Regions from separate parts of the Streptomyces sp. R818 genome, predicted to be linked through region 2. Evidence: riboswitches for the same ligand, from Rfam matches in the RefSeq annotation. Region 2 holds a riboswitch; each other region holds the start of a gene.
What was found. A riboswitch is a leader RNA that binds a small molecule or an ion and turns the genes downstream of it on or off. The one in region 2 is predicted to bind cyclic di-AMP.
Positions count from the first base shown of each region.

Region 1 (4,893 bases), on a different contig from region 2:
CCTGCTGCTTGCGCTGCAGGTCCGCGATCTCGCCGCGCTGGGACACGTACTGCCTCATCGGGTAGGCGAGGGCGACCACGAGGGTGCAGACGACGAGGGCGAGCAGGGCCGCGCGCCCGGTGAGCCGGGAGCGGCGGGCCTGGCGCTTGTTCTGCGAGCGGTAGACGCGCTCGGCCGTCTGCTCGCCGAGCACGCGCAGGCGGGTGGCGGTGGAGAAGCGGGCCGAATCGCTCTGGCCTCTGCTCCGTACCTTTCCCGGCATTCGCCTGTCGCCTCCCCGTTCCAGCCGTCCGGCTGCCTACGTGCGTACGTCCCCGCACACGGTACGGGACCGAGTGCGGGGACGTACGGAACTGCGGCGCCGGGGACGGTCAGCCCTTGAAGCGGGGGAAGGCCGAGCGGCCGGCGTAGACCGCCGCGTCGTCCAGGATCTCCTCGATGCGCAGGAGCTGGTTGTACTTGGCGACGCGCTCGGAGCGGGCCGGGGCGCCGGTCTTGATCTGACCGCAGTTGGTGGCGACGGCGAGGTCGGCGATGGTGACGTCCTCGGTCTCACCGGAGCGGTGCGACATCATGCACTTGAAGCCGTTGCGCTGGGCCAGCTCGACGGCGTCCAGGGTCTCGGTCAGCGAACCGATCTGGTTGACCTTGACGAGCAGGGCGTTGGCCGAGTTCTCCTCGATGCCGCGGGCCAGGCGCTCCGGGTTGGTGACGAACAGGTCGTCGCCGACGAGCTGCACCTTGTCGCCGAGCTTCTCGGTGATGGTGTTCCAGCCGGCCCAGTCGTCCTCGAACAGCGGGTCCTCGATGGAGACGAGCGGGTACGCGTCGACCAGCTCGGCGTAGTACTCGGTCATCTCGGCGGCCGAGCGCTGCTTGCCCTCGAACTCGTACACGCCGTCCTTGTAGAACTCGGAGGCGGCGACGTCGAGCGCGAGCGCGACCTGCTGGCCGGGGACGTAACCGGCCTCCTTGATCGCCTCGAGGATGAGGTCGAGCGCGGCGCGGTTCGACTCCAGGTTCGGGGCGAAGCCGCCCTCGTCGCCGAGGCCGGTGGACAGGCCCTTGGTCTTCAGCACCTTCTTGAGGGTGTGGTAGACCTCGGTGCCCCAGCGCAGCGCCTCGGAGAAGGACTCCGCGCCGATCGGGGCGATCATGAACTCCTGGATGTCGACGTTGGAGTCGGCGTGCGACCCGCCGTTCAGGATGTTCATCATCGGGACGGGCAGCAGGTGCGCGTTCGGACCGCCCAGGTAGCGGAAGAGCGGCAGGTCGCTGGCCTCGGACGCGGCGTGCGCGACGGCGAGGGAGACGCCCAGGATGGCGTTGGCGCCGAGCGAGCCCTTGTTGTCGGTGGCGTCCAGGTCGAACATCGCCTGGTCGATCAGGCGCTGCTCGGTGGCGTCGTAGCCGACCAGCTCCGGGCCGATCTGCTCGATGACGGCGAGGACGGCCTTCTCGACGCCCTTGCCCTGGTAACGGTTGGGGTCACCGTCACGGAGTTCGATGGCCTCGAAGGCACCGGTGGAGGCGCCCGACGGGACAGCAGCACGACCCGTGCTGCCGTCGTCGAGGCCGACCTCGACCTCGACCGTGGGGTTGCCTCGGGAGTCCAGGATTTCCCGGGCTACGACGACGTCGATGGACGGCACGAGCATCTCCTTCTGGGATGTGACACAACTGTGCGGACGGCGTGGCCCGCACCCTGAGCCTAACCGGCCCAGGGGCATCAGCCAGTCGACCGCCCGTGTTGTGGACAACGCCGATAGCGAAATGTTTCTTAACGGAACAAAGACGGCGACCCCCGTTCCGCCGCGCAGATGCGGCGGAACGGGGGTCGCCGGAGCGAGCGGCCGTTGCGAGCGCCGGCCCGGCATCCGCCGATGCCGAGTCGTCGTGCTCCAAGGGTCTTACTTGAGGTGCAGCTGCTGACCCGGGTAGATCAGGTCGGCGTCGGCGACGATGTCCTTGTTGAGCTTGAACACCTTCTGCCAGTTGGTGCCGTGCGCCTCGGCGATCTTGCTGAGGGTGTCGCCGGTGACGACCTTGTACTCGCCGTCGCCCTTCTCGACCTTCTTGCCGGTCGGGGTGGTGACGGTGTCCTTCTTGGTCTCCTGCTGCGGCTGAGCCTGCTGCTGCGGCTGCTGACGCGGCTGCGAGCGGGTCGTCGTCGAGGACTCCGAGCGCTCCTGCTGCTGCGGCTGCTGCGAGGACTGCGACTCGACCGGAGCGGAGTTGCCGGTGGAGGCGCCGGACAGGCCCACACCGCAGCTCGGCCAGGCACCCTTGCCCTGCGAGGCGAGGACCTTCTCGGCGACCGATATCTGCTGCGCCTTGGACGCCTGGTCGGCGGAGGACGCGTAGGCGGTGCCTCCGTACGCGGCCCACGTCGAGGCGGAGAACTGCAGACCGCCGTAGTAGCCGTTGCCGGTGTTGATCGACCAGTTGCCGCCGGACTCGCAGGAGGCGACCTGGTCCCACTCGGAGGTGGAGGCGGCGGAGGCGCCCGTGGCACCCATCAGCGGAACGGCGACGGCGGCACCGGCGACACCGGCGAGCGTGGCGACACGGACGGCCTTGGACGGGCGGCGGTGCTTGCCCTTGCTGGAAAGCAGCATGAAGGAATCCCCTCACCGACGCCTACGAGGTGAGCTGTCGGGTGCGGACCAGTGAGTGTCCGGCGCGCAACCTAGTGCGCGGCTTAACCCCAAGCCGGTTTCCCGGCACTTACCTTGGGTCCCCCGCTCCTGCCTACGGCGCTTACGCGTCGACTGTTCCCGTACGGACGTTGGCAGGATTCGGCGTGACGTCCGTCGGGGCCCGCTGTGGCGAGCGGTGACGACGTTAAGCAGTCGATCCGCCCGATTTCAAAGACGATCAGGGTGTTTGAGACTCATGTCTCACTCTCGCAAAAGCGGACATAGGCGCCTCAACCCGCCCCAATTTTCAGTTACTTTTCATCCGTTTCGAGGCCAAGATCCAGACTCTGACCAGGAAGGATGAGGTCCGGATCGGCGCCGACCGTCTTCTTGTTGAGGTCATAGAGGGCATTCCACCCTCCGTCGATGTTCTGCGCGTCCGCGATGTCCGTCAGGTTGTCGCCGGAGCGGACCGTGTACGCGGCCTCGGAGCGGACTTCCTCGCGGGAGGCGTGACGACCCTCACTCTGGCGGGAGACGGCGGTGTCGTCGGCGGCGCGGTCGCCGCGGTGGCGGCCGGCGGAGGACGCGTCCGGGTCGACGGTGGAAGTGGCGTCCGTCTGGCCGGACTTGCCCGAGTTGTCACCTTCGGCGGTGCCGCTCGGCTCGTCGCCCGCCTTGTCACCGCGGGTATCGGCGGTGGCTCCGGCCGACGGGGTGTCAGACGCGGCGGGCGTCCCACCGTCCTCGGAGCCGGATCCGTCGCCGCCGACCGCGCTCGACTCATCGGCGCCGGACGCGTCACTCGCGCCCGAGTCCTGGTGACTCTTCTCTCTTGTGGAGTCCGAGGAGTCTGCGGAGTCCGACGCGTCCGAAGAGCCCGACGTGTCCGAGGAGCCGGACGAACTCGACGAGGCCGACGCATCCGAGGAGCGCGCCGAGCCGGAGGCGTCCGGCGGCGACTGGGCGAGGCCGGACGGGCGCGGCGAGGCGCTCACCCCCGGGTCCACCTCGGCCGCGTCGTCGCTCTGCGTCAGACCGGCCACGAGGGAGCAGCTCGGCCAGACGCCGGGCCCCTTGGCCTGGAGCGCCTTCTCGGCGACGGCTATCTGCTGCGATCTGCTGGCCTCGTCGGCGCTCGGGGCGTAGTCGAGGCCCCCGTACTGCTCCCACGTCTCCTGCGACACCTGCAGTCCGCCGTAGTAGCCGTCCCCCGCGTCGAGGCTCCACTGCCCGCCGGACTCGCACTCGGCGAGCTTGTCCCAGGTGGTGGCGGAGGCGGCGTTCGCGCCGGTCGCCGCGAGCAGCGGGATCGCGATGGCGCTGCCGGTGACACCGGCGGCGACGACCAGAGCGGGGGCCTGACGAGGGCGACGGTGACGACCGTTCCCGGAGAGCATGCGGTTGCCTTTCGCGAGACTGATGCAGCACGCGACAGGAGTGGCGGGAGTGGTGCCGGTTGTGCCTGTGTCGCGATGACTGGTGAACGTAGCGGGACTCGAACGCTTGTCACAAGTCGATGCAGCGTAGATCACGTGAAAGTCACGAAGTTGAGAAACTGTCAGGTTCAGTGGGTGTGCGCCCGGGTGCGCTCGGGGGTGAACTGCACTGGCAGCGTGCGCAGTCCGCGCATGATGAGCCCGCCGCGCCAGCGCAGTTCGGCCGGGTCCTCGGCGAGCCGGAGGTCCGGAAGACGCGTCAGGAGCGTTGCCAGGGCGGCCTGTCCCTCCAGGCGGGCGAGGGGCGCGCCGAGGCAGTAGTGGATGCCGTGGCCGTAGCCGAGGTGCTGGTTGTCGCGGCGGGAGAGGTCGAGCGTGTCGGGCTCCGCGAACCGCGCCGGGTCGCGGTCGGCGGCGGCGAGGACGACGAGAACCGGGTCGCCGGTGGCGATGGACTGTCCGCCGATGGTGAGGGGTTCGGTCGCGAACCGCCAGGTCGCCAGCTCGACGGGGCCGTCGAAGCGGAGCAACTCCTCGACGGCGGTGGCGAGGAGAGCGGTGTCGTTCACGGCAAGGCCGCGTTGCAGTCGCTCACGTTGCTCCGGGTGCGTGAGCAGGGCATACGTCCCGTTGCCGATGAGGTTGACCGTGGTTTCGAAACCCGCGAACAGCAGGATGAAAGCCATGGCCGCTGCCTCGTTCTCGGTGAGGTGCTCGCCGTGGTCGGAGGCGCGGATCAGGCCGGAGATGAGGTCGTCACCGGGCTCCTGGCGCTTGCGGTGGATCAACTCGGCCAGGTAGCCGCGCATCTTCTT
Region 1 is NZ_JAOCNE010000006.1:259,423-264,315, reverse strand. It holds gene N5I75_RS17570 (FtsB family cell division protein) at 1-262, opposite strand, end outside; gene eno (phosphopyruvate hydratase) at 372-1,652, opposite strand; gene N5I75_RS17560 (transglycosylase family protein) at 1,911-2,618, opposite strand; cyclic di-AMP (ydaO/yuaA leader) riboswitch at 2,623-2,769, opposite strand; gene N5I75_RS17555 (transglycosylase family protein) at 2,951-4,039, opposite strand; gene N5I75_RS17550 (cytochrome P450 family protein) at 4,207-4,893, opposite strand, start outside.
Region 1: another riboswitch for cyclic di-AMP. It lies ahead of N5I75_RS17560 (transglycosylase family protein); the one in region 2 lies ahead of N5I75_RS26385 (M23 family metallopeptidase).

Region 2 (4,893 bases):
AAGCACAAGGCGCTGCTCATCGCCGACGAGGTGCAGACCGGGCTCGGCCGCACCGGCGACTTCTACGCCTACCAGCACGAGGACGGCGTCGAGCCCGACCTCGTCTGCGTGGCGAAGGCGCTCTCCGGCGGCTATGTGCCCGTCGGCGCGACCATCGGCAAGGACTGGATCTTCAAGAAGGTCTACTCGTCCATGGACCGCGTCCTGGTCCACTCCGCGAGCTTCGGCGCCAACGCGCAGGCCATGGCGGCGGGCCTCGCCGTCCTCTCCGTCATGGAGGACGAGGAGACGGTGGCCCACGCGCGCGTGATGGGCGAACTGCTCGCCGCCAAGCTCACCGCGCTGATCGACCGGTACGAGCTGCTGAGCGACGTGCGCGGGCGCGGCCTCATGATCGGCATCGAGTTCGGCCGGCCCAAGTCGCTCAAGCTGCGCAGCCGCTGGGCCATGCTCCAGGCCGCGCGCAAGGGCCTGTTCGCGCAGATGGTGGTCGTGCCGCTGCTCCAGAAGCACCGCATCCTGACGCAGGTCTCCGGCGACCACCTCGAAGTGATCAAGCTGATCCCGCCACTGGTGATCGACGAGGCCGACGTCGACCGCTTCGTGGAGGCGTTCACGGCTGTGATGGACGACGCGCACAGCGGCGGTGGCCTGATGTGGGACTTCGGCAGGACACTGATCAAGCAGGCGGTCGCCAACAGGTAGCCGGTGCCCTGCACGGTCTGTTTCAAAGGCGAGTTTGTCTCTGAGGCAAGAAATTTGCCTCTCGGGCAGGGCTCTGGCTCAATCGGAGTATGAGCCCTGCCCTGCCGGAGGAGGCTCCGGCCCCCGCCGAGCTGCCCGCCGTCGCACCCCAGCTGCGCGCCCTGCGCCGCCGCGCGGCCCTCACCCTGGAGGCCGCCGCCCGCTCCGCGGGGCTCTCACCCGCGCATCTGTCCCGCCTGGAGACGGGCCGGCGCCAGCCGTCGCTGCCGATGCTGCTCGCGCTCGCCCGCATCTACGGTACGACGGTCTCCGAACTCCTGGGCGAGACCCCCGCCGACCGTGACGCCGTGGTCCGTGCCGACGCCATGGAGGCCACCGAGGCCGGCGGCTGGACCTACTTCCAGGCCGGTTCCCCGGGGCGCGGCATGCAGGCCCTGCGGGTCCACGTGCCGTACGGCTCGCAGGGCGACATCGTCCGCGTCCACCCCGGCGAGGAGTGGCTCTACGCCCTCGAAGGCCGGCTCGACCTGCGCCTCGGCGACACGTCCTACCGGCTGGAACCCGGTGACAGCGCCCACTTCGACTCGCTCACCCCGCACCGGATCGCCGCCGCGGACCGGGGCGGGGCCGAGCTCCTCTTCGTCCACACCCTGTTGCAGAGCCCCACCGCCGCGCTGTGCCTCGGCCCGGCGGCCGGCCCGACCCGAGAGGCCCGAGAGGTCTGACATGGCTGAGAACCGGAACATCGAGGACAAGCTGCCCCGCGGCATCTGGGTGCGGGTCCTCGTCTACGTCTTCGCGGGCCACGCCCTGGCCGCCTTCATCTACATGCTCTTCACGCTGGGCGCGAACCAGTAGGGGCTCTTCTCAGTCGAGGAGGCGCTCGCGCAGCCGGTCGCGGTCGGCCGCGCCGAACCCGAGCCCCTCCTCGAAGTAGCGGTCCGTCGTGCCCCAGGTCTCCTCGATGGTCTCGAACGCCGCGCGCAGATAGTCGGCGCGGGCGTCGAAGAGCGGGCCGAGCAGCTCCATGACCTCGGGGGAGTAGGTGTCGGCCGTGGTGCCGCTGCGCCGCACCTTGTAGCGGCGGTGCTTGGCGTTCGACTCCAGGTAGTCCGCCTCGATGGCGTCCCGCTCGACGCCGACCGCGAGCAGTGTCACGGCGATCGACAGACCCGCGCGGTCCTTGCCCGCCGCGCAGTGCATGAGCGCGGGCACGCTGTCCTCGGCGAGCGCGTGCAGGACGCGGCTGTGCTCGGCGGTGCGCCCGGAGATGATCGCGCGGTACGAGGTGATCATGCGATTGGCCGCGCGGCCCTCGGAGAGCAGGGAACGCAGCTGGTCTATGTTCCCGTCGCGCACCATCTTCCAGAACTCGGCGCCGTCCGCCGGGTCGGTCAGCGGCAGGTTCACATTGCGCACGCCGGGCAGTTCGACGTCGGCGCCGTCGAGGCGCCGGTCCGCGTCGTTGCGGAAGTCGAAGATTGTGTGCAGGTTCAGCCCGGCGAGGAACGCGGCGTCCTCGGCGGTGGCGTGGGCGAGGTGGCCGCTGCGGTAGAGCACACCCGGACGCACGCGCCGGCCGTCCACGGTCGGAAGGCCGCCCACGTCACGGAAGTTGCGCACTCCGGTCAGCTCGGGCTCGGTGGACGGGACGTGCTGCGTCACGGGGGCTCCTCCCGGGTCGAATGCGCCCGCGTTGCTCGTGTCAGCGGGCGCCGGTCAGACGATACGACACGGCCCGCGAGGCACACCCCGACGGGAAGGGTGAGCAGGCTCATAACCGTGACCGTCCGTGGCGATCAACCGGCATTGCATTCTGCGGAATTCCTAAGCGGCGCAACGGCGGAAAAGGTCCCCCATTGACGCTGGGTGACACAGGAAACCCTTAGACGATCAAGAAATCGGGCCCTCCGGCGAATTCGCTGTTTGTCGCCGCCTTTGCCACTGCATTACGGTCACCATTCACTCCGGACGGAACGCCTAATCCTGCCGCCGCCCGGATTCCCGTACAACGACCCGTGACGGCAGGAGCGGGGGACCCACAGGCAGAACGCCGCCAGGGAATTCCCCCATGCGGCTAGGGGTGAAGCCGTGTCCCGTGCACCGGGGCGCGGCCGGGCAGCTCCAGCCCGAACCCGACAGCTCACCTCGTAGGCGACGGAGAGGAAGACCGGCATGCCCGCTCAGGGAAAGCACCGTCGCTCGAAGACCCAGCGCATCACCCGCGCCGCCGCCGTCGTCTCGGCCGGCGGGGCCGCGCTCGCCCTGCCGCTGATCGGCGCCGCCGGCGCCCACGCGGCGACCGGCGACACCACCGCGCAGACCTACACGGTCAAGTCCGGTGACACGCTCTCCAAGATCGCCGACGTGCAGAAGGTCGACGGCGGCTGGAAGAAGCTGTACGAGGCCAACAAGAGCGTCGTCGGCTCGGACGCGAACCGCATCAAGCCCGGCATGAAGCTCACGCTGAACGGCGCCGGGCAGAAGGCCTCCACCACGACCGCCACGAGCACGACCACGAACAGCTCCGGCTGGGTCAAGCCCGTCGACGGCTCGACCGGCACGGCCTACCACGCCTCCGGCTCGATGTGGTCCAGCGGCTACCACACCGGCACCGACTTCGTCGTGCCCACCGGCACCGCCATCAAGGCCGTCGGCCCGGGCACCGTCGTCTCGGCCGGCTGGGACGGCGCGTACGGCAACGAGGTCGTCATCCAGCACGCCGACGGCCACTACTCGCAGTACGCCCACATGTCGTCCCTCGGCGTCTCCGCCGGCAGACCGTGACCGCCGGCCAGCAGATCGGCCTGTCCGGCTCGACCGGCAACGTCACCGGGCCGCACCTGCACTTCGAGATCCGCACGTCCCCGAACTACGGCTCCGACGTGGACCCGGTCGCCTACCTGCGCGGCCACGGCGTCAGCATCTGACACCACCGCACCTGCGTGTTCTTCGGCGCCCGGGGTTATTCCCCGGGCGCCGAGTGTGTTTTCTCACCCCTCGTCAACCCCTGGTTACGATCGCGTAGGTCACACCCGAAGGTGAAAGATGTGTGGTCGTGGCAAACGAATCGAGAGCACTCAGCGGCGGAACGGTCAGCGCGACGATCAGCGGAGCGGCCGGCGGAACGATTCGGTCCTTCGCGGCCGTGGGGGACAGCTTCACCGAGGGCGTCGGCGACCCCGGCCCCGACGGGTCCTTCGTCGGGTGGGCCGACCGGCTCGCCGTCCTCCTCGACGACCGCGTTCCCGAGGACACCTTCAGTTACGCGAACCTCGCCGTACGCGGCAAACTCATCGACCAGATCGTCGCCGACCAGGTCCCGAAGGCCGTCGAGCTCGCCCCGGACCTCGTCACGATCGTCGCGGGCGGCAACGACATCATCCGGCCCGGCACCGACCCGGACGACGTGGCCGAGCGGTTCGAGAAGGCCGTCGCCCGGCTCGCCGACGCCGCCGGGACCGTCATGGTCGCCACCGGCTTCGACACCCGCGACGTGGCCGTCCTCAAGCACCTGCGCGGCAAGATCGCCACGTACAACATGCACGTACGCGCCATCGCCGACCGCTACGGCTGCCCCGTGCTCGACCTGTGGTCCCTCAAGTCCGTGCAGGACCGCAGGGCCTGGGACGAGGACCGTCTGCACCTCTCCGCCGAGGGCCACACCCGCGTCGCCCTGCGCGCCGCCCAGGCGCTCGGCCTCGACGTGCCCGCCGACCCCGAGCAGGCGTGGCCGCTCCTCCCGCCGCGCGGCACGTTCGCGGTGCGCCGCGACGACATCCACTGGGCCCGCGAGTTCCTGGTGCCGTGGATCGGGCGCAGGCTGCGCGGCGAGTCCTCCGGGGACCGCGTGACGGCCAAGGGCTTCCTGGACCCGCACCTCATCAAGGCGCATCTGGAGTCCGCCTCCTGACCTCCGTGCCCGCGGCACATAATGGAACACCCTGATCGATCAACGGGAGGCGCTGTGCCACGTTCCCTGACTCCCGGGCTGCGCTCCCTGCAGCCCGCAGCCTTCGGCGCCGAGGCCACGGGCGCCCGCCTTGCACGGATCCGCAGGTCGCCGAATTTCGCCGACGGGCAGTTCCAGAACCCGGAGGGCACCCGCACCAAGCCCGACGGTTCGATGCTCGACTTCGCGAAGCTCTACTTCCAGAAGGAGGAGCGGGCCAGGCGCGCCCCGACGGG
Region 2 is NZ_JAOCNE010000011.1:380,516-385,408, forward strand. It holds gene N5I75_RS26365 (aspartate aminotransferase family protein) at 1-705, shown strand, start outside; gene N5I75_RS26370 (helix-turn-helix domain-containing protein) at 795-1,430, shown strand; gene N5I75_RS26375 (DUF6126 family protein) at 1,432-1,563, shown strand; gene N5I75_RS26380 (tyrosine-protein phosphatase) at 1,573-2,370, opposite strand; cyclic di-AMP (ydaO/yuaA leader) riboswitch at 2,689-2,875, shown strand; partial or broken gene N5I75_RS26385 (M23 family metallopeptidase) at 2,881-3,635, shown strand; gene N5I75_RS26390 (SGNH/GDSL hydrolase family protein) at 3,812-4,618, shown strand; partial or broken gene N5I75_RS26395 (MBL fold metallo-hydrolase) at 4,640-4,893, shown strand, end outside.

Region 3 (4,893 bases), on a different contig from region 2:
GGCGATGCCGCCACCGATCCCCTTCGTCGAGGGCGCGGGCGCGGAGCCGCCCTTGCGCTTCCACTCCAGGTGCGTGTCCGGGATCTCCTCCAGGAAGCGCGAGGGCGGGTTGTACGAGGGCTGGCCCCAGGCGCTGCGCATGGAGGAGCGCGTCAGGTACAGCCGCTCCCGCGCGCGCGTGATGCCGACGTAGGCGAGGCGGCGCTCCTCCTCCAGCTCCTTGGTCTGGCCGAGGGAGCGCATGTGCGGGAAGACGCCGTCCTCCATGCCGGTGAGGAAGACGACGGGGAATTCGAGGCCCTTGGCGGTGTGCAGGGTCATCAGGGTGATGACGCCGCTGCCGTCGTCCTCCTCGTCGGGGATCTGGTCGGAGTCGGCGACGAGTGCGACGCGCTCCAGGAAGGCGGAGAGGTCGGCACCCCCGGTCTCACCCGCGCCCTCGCCGTCACCCGCGCCCTCGCCGTCGCCCGCGCCCTCCGCGTCCGCCTGCGCGGCCTCCTGCTCGAACTCCAGGGCGACGGCCGCGAGTTCCTGGAGGTTCTCGATGCGCGTCTCGTCCTGCGGGTCGGTGGAGGCCTGCAGTTCGGCGAGGTAGCCGGTGCGTTCGAGGACGGCCTCGAGGACCGTGGCCGGTCCGGCGCCGGACTCGACGATGGTCCGCAGGTCCTCCATGAGCGTGTTGAACCGCTTGACGGCGTTGGTCGAGCGGGCCGCCATGCCGTACGCCTCGTCGACGCGGCGCAGCGCCTGCGGGAAGGAGATCTTCTCGCGCTGGGAGAGCGCGTCGATCATGGCTTCGGCGCGGTCGCCGATGCCGCGCTTCGGCACGTTCAGGATGCGGCGCAGGGGGACGGAGTCCTCGGGGTTCGACAGGACCCGGAGGTACGCGAGGACGTCCCTGACCTCCTTGCGCTCGTAGAAGCGGACGCCGCCGACGACCTTGTAGGGCAGGCCGACGCGGATGAAGATCTCTTCGAAGACACGGGACTGCGCGTTGGTCCGGTAGAAGACGGCGACGTCGCCGGCCTTGGCCTCGCCCGCGTCGGTGAGCCGGTCGATCTCCTCGGCGACGAACTGCGCCTCGTCGTGCTCGGTGTCCGCGACGTAGCCGGTGATCTGGGAGCCCGCGCCCGCGTTGGTCCACAGGTTCTTGGGGCGGCGCGACTCGTTGCGCTCGATGACCGCGTTGGCCGCGCCGAGGATCGTCTGGGTGGAGCGGTAGTTCTGCTCCAGGAGGATCGTCGTCGCGTCCGTGTAGTCCTCCTCGAACTGGAGGATGTTGCGGATGGTGGCGCCGCGGAACGCGTAGATCGACTGGTCCGCGTCACCGACGACGCACAGCTCGGCGGGGTCGGCGTCCTCCCCCTCCGTGGGCCCGACCAGCTCGCGCACGAGGGCGTACTGCGCGTGGTTGGTGTCCTGGTACTCGTCGACCAGGACGTGGCGGAAGCGGCGGCGGTAGTGCTCGGCGACGTCGGGGAACGCGCGCAGCAGGTTGACCGTCGTCATGATCAGGTCGTCGAAGTCGAGGGCGTTGGCCTCACGAAGCCGCGACTGGTACATCGCGTACGCCTGGGCGACGGACTTCTCAAAGCCGTCGGCGGCGGTCTTGGCGAAGTCCTCCTCGTCGATCAGCTCGTTCTTCAGATTCGAGATCTTGGCGCTGAAGGACTTCGGCGGGAACTTCTTCGGGTCCAGCTCCAGGTCGCGGCAGACCAGGGCCATGAGCCGCTTGCTGTCGGCGGCGTCGTAGATCGAGAACGACGACGTGAAGCCGAGCTTCTTCGACTCGCAGCGCAGGATGCGCACGCAGGCGCTGTGGAAGGTGGAGACCCACATCGCGTTGGCCCGCGGGCCCACCAGGGACTCGACGCGCTCCTTCATCTCGCCCGCGGCCTTGTTGGTGAAGGTGATCGCGAGGATCTGGCCGGGGTGCACGCCGCGCTCGGCGAGGAGGTAGGCGATGCGGTGGGTGAGGACGCGGGTCTTGCCGGAACCGGCGCCCGCGACGATGAGCAGGGGCGAGCCGCCGTGCACGACGGCCGCCCGCTGGTTCTCGTTCAGCCCCTCGAGCAGCGCCGCCGGGTCGAGCGCCGGGCGGGGCGCGCCGCCGCGGTAGTACGCGTCCCTGGCCGGGGGCGCGTCGAACTTCCCGCCGAACAGGTCGTCCGGGATCGGCTCGGGCTCCGGTCCTTCGTGCTCGCTGTCGGGCGGCGGCGGGGGCCCATCGGTCCGGTTCTGGAGGCCCGCCAGGAAGCTGTCGTCAAAGAGGCTGCTCATCGCCGTACGAGTCTAGGCCGCCCCACTGACACGCCGCCCCCTCCTTCCGGACACCGCGCCCCGCTGTCGTCAACGTCACGGCGAAAGGCGGCTCCACGCGCGCGTGGAGCCACCCGCGTATGCCGAAGGTCACGAAAATGTATCGGGCATATCGAACAACGTCCTTCACAGCAGCAACACGAGTTGGCTACGGTGCTGCGCGGGCCGTCCGTCCCCACGACCGCGAGCGCCGCGGCGAGCGGGCAGCCCCCGCCGAGTCCCGTACGCCGTGAGGCAGGGAACCGGGGACCCACCGACCTTGGGGTGAATCGGCCCGAAGGCCCGTCGTCGATGTCAGCGGCATCGACAGCGGGCAGCAGGCCGTAGGGCAGCCTTCCGTACGCCCGAACCCGACAGCTAACCCGGTAGGCGGACCACGGAAGGAGTCGCCAGCCTTGGCGTCGCACCGCAAGCCGCGCACGCGCTCCCGGATGACCGGTGGCCTGCGCACCACCCCCGCGGTCGGGATCACGACCGCCGCCCTCACCTCGGTCGCCCTGCTCTCGCAGACCGCGCAGGCAGCGCCCGCGCCGGCGAGGCCGAGCCTCGAAGAGGTGCAGAAGAAGGTCGACAGCCTGTACCGGCAGGCCGAGACCGCCACGCAGAAGTACAACGCCGCCAAGGAGCAGGCCGACAGCAAGAAGCGGCAGGTCGACAGGCTCCTCGACGACATCGCGAAGCGGACCGACCAGATGAACACGGCCCGCCAGGAGCTGGGCCGGTTCGCCGCCGAGCAGTACCGGACGGGCGGGATGAGCGACACCGCGACGATGCTCCTCGCGGACGATCCCGAGGACTACTTCGCGCAGGACCGGCTGCTCAGCCGTATGACGGCCGACCAGAAAAAGGCCGTCGACGACTACCAGGAGCAGCAGCGGGCGACCGCGAAGAAACGCACCGAGGCGCAGGAGAACCTGCGTCAGCTCACCTCTTCGCAGACCGATCTCCGGACGTCGAAGCAGAGCGTGCAGTCGAAGCTCTCCGACGCGCGCGAGCTGCTCTCCAAGCTGACCGCGGAGGAGAAGCGGCGGCTCGCCGCGATCGAGAAGAAGAAGCAGGAGGCGGCCCGCAGACAGGCCGCCGAGCTGGCGGCGAAGCAGAAGGCCGAGGAGGAGCGCGAGCGCAAGGCGGCGGAGGAGGCGGCGGCCCAGGAGCAGGCCGACTCGGGCGCCGGGTCCACGGGGGCCACGGGGTCCACGGGATCGGGCTCGACGGGGTCGGACTCCTCCGGCAGCACCTCGTCCGGTTACGCGGCCAAGGCGGCGCAGGCGCTCGCCTTCGCCAAGGCCCAGGAGGGCAAGCCGTACGTGTGGGGGGCCACGGGCCCGGACTCGTACGACTGCTCGGGGCTCACCCAGGCGGCGTGGAAGGCCGCCGGGATCTCGCTGCCGCGCACCACCTGGGACCAGGTGGAGTTCGGCACGACGGTCGCGCTCTCCGACATCCAACCCGGTGACCTGGTCTTCTTCTACGACGACATCAGCCACGTCGGTCTCTACCTCGGCGACGGCATGATGATCCACGCGCCGAAGCCGGGCGCGTACGTCCGCGAGGAGTCGATCTACTACGACGGCACGTCCTCGATCCACAGCGTCGTGCGGCCCGCCTGACACCGGCCGGGCCGGGTTCGGGCGGTGCGGCACCGCCCGGCCCCCGGCCCCGGAGCACGTGCGGGGCTCAGGTCCAGAGCACGGCGATGAAGATGTTGGCGAGGGTGAGCCCGCCGACGGCCGCGAACAGGCCCTTCTCCGCCTTCTCCTCGTCCCGCTTCACGTAGACGATGCCGAGGATGACGACCAGGATCGCCAGCTTCACGCCGATCTTGATGTTGTTCACGGTGTTGTCGTCGGCCTGGTTGAGGCCGACGAGGGCGACACCGGTCACCAGCATGGTCAGGGCGCCGTGCAGCATCGCCTTGTTGAACCGGGCTTCGCCCCGGCCCAGCGCCGTCATCTGCGTGAGGAAGCCGCCGAGCAGCGCGGCGATGCCGATGATGTGCAGGCCGACGAAGAAATGGATGAGTACGTCCATGGTTGCGGAGCCTAATGGGGTGCTTGTCGCGCTCCGACAGCGGGCGGTGCCGGACAGCGGGCTGTCACTCTCCGCCACCACCCGCAACAAAGGGGGCAGTTGCGAACAATGCGCGGCCGACCCGTGACGCCGAGGTTTAGCGTCCTTGCTCAGGTGACCGGCTCCCCACCGCCGCCCGGGCCAGGGGCGGCAGCCGGACACCACCGCCGAGAAGAGGTCCGGCGGCGACCCGCTCCCCCTGTGCGGGTCGCCGCCGGACGTGCGAGCAGGCGGCAGTACGACCGGAAGGACGTGGCACTTCGTGCCGGCAGCGCATCGCAGGCCCCGCAAGCGTTCGCTCAATGGCAGTACGGTCCGCACCGCGGCCACCCTCGCCCTCGCCTCGGCGGCGTCCGTCACCGCCCTCGACGGCGGCGCGGCGCACGCGGAGCCGGACCTCACCCCCGCCCAGGTGAAGACGAAGGTGGACCGGCTCTACCAGGAGGCGGAGGTCGCCACCGAGAAGTACAACGGCGCGAAGGAGCGGGCCGGGCAGGCCCGCGA
Region 3 is NZ_JAOCNE010000010.1:132,502-137,394, forward strand. It holds gene pcrA (DNA helicase PcrA) at 1-2,280, opposite strand, end outside; cyclic di-AMP (ydaO/yuaA leader) riboswitch at 2,521-2,706, shown strand; gene N5I75_RS24670 (C40 family peptidase) at 2,715-3,929, shown strand; gene N5I75_RS24675 (hypothetical protein) at 3,997-4,350, opposite strand; gene N5I75_RS24680 (C40 family peptidase) at 4,652-4,893, shown strand, end outside.
Region 3: another riboswitch for cyclic di-AMP. It lies ahead of N5I75_RS24670 (C40 family peptidase); the one in region 2 lies ahead of N5I75_RS26385 (M23 family metallopeptidase).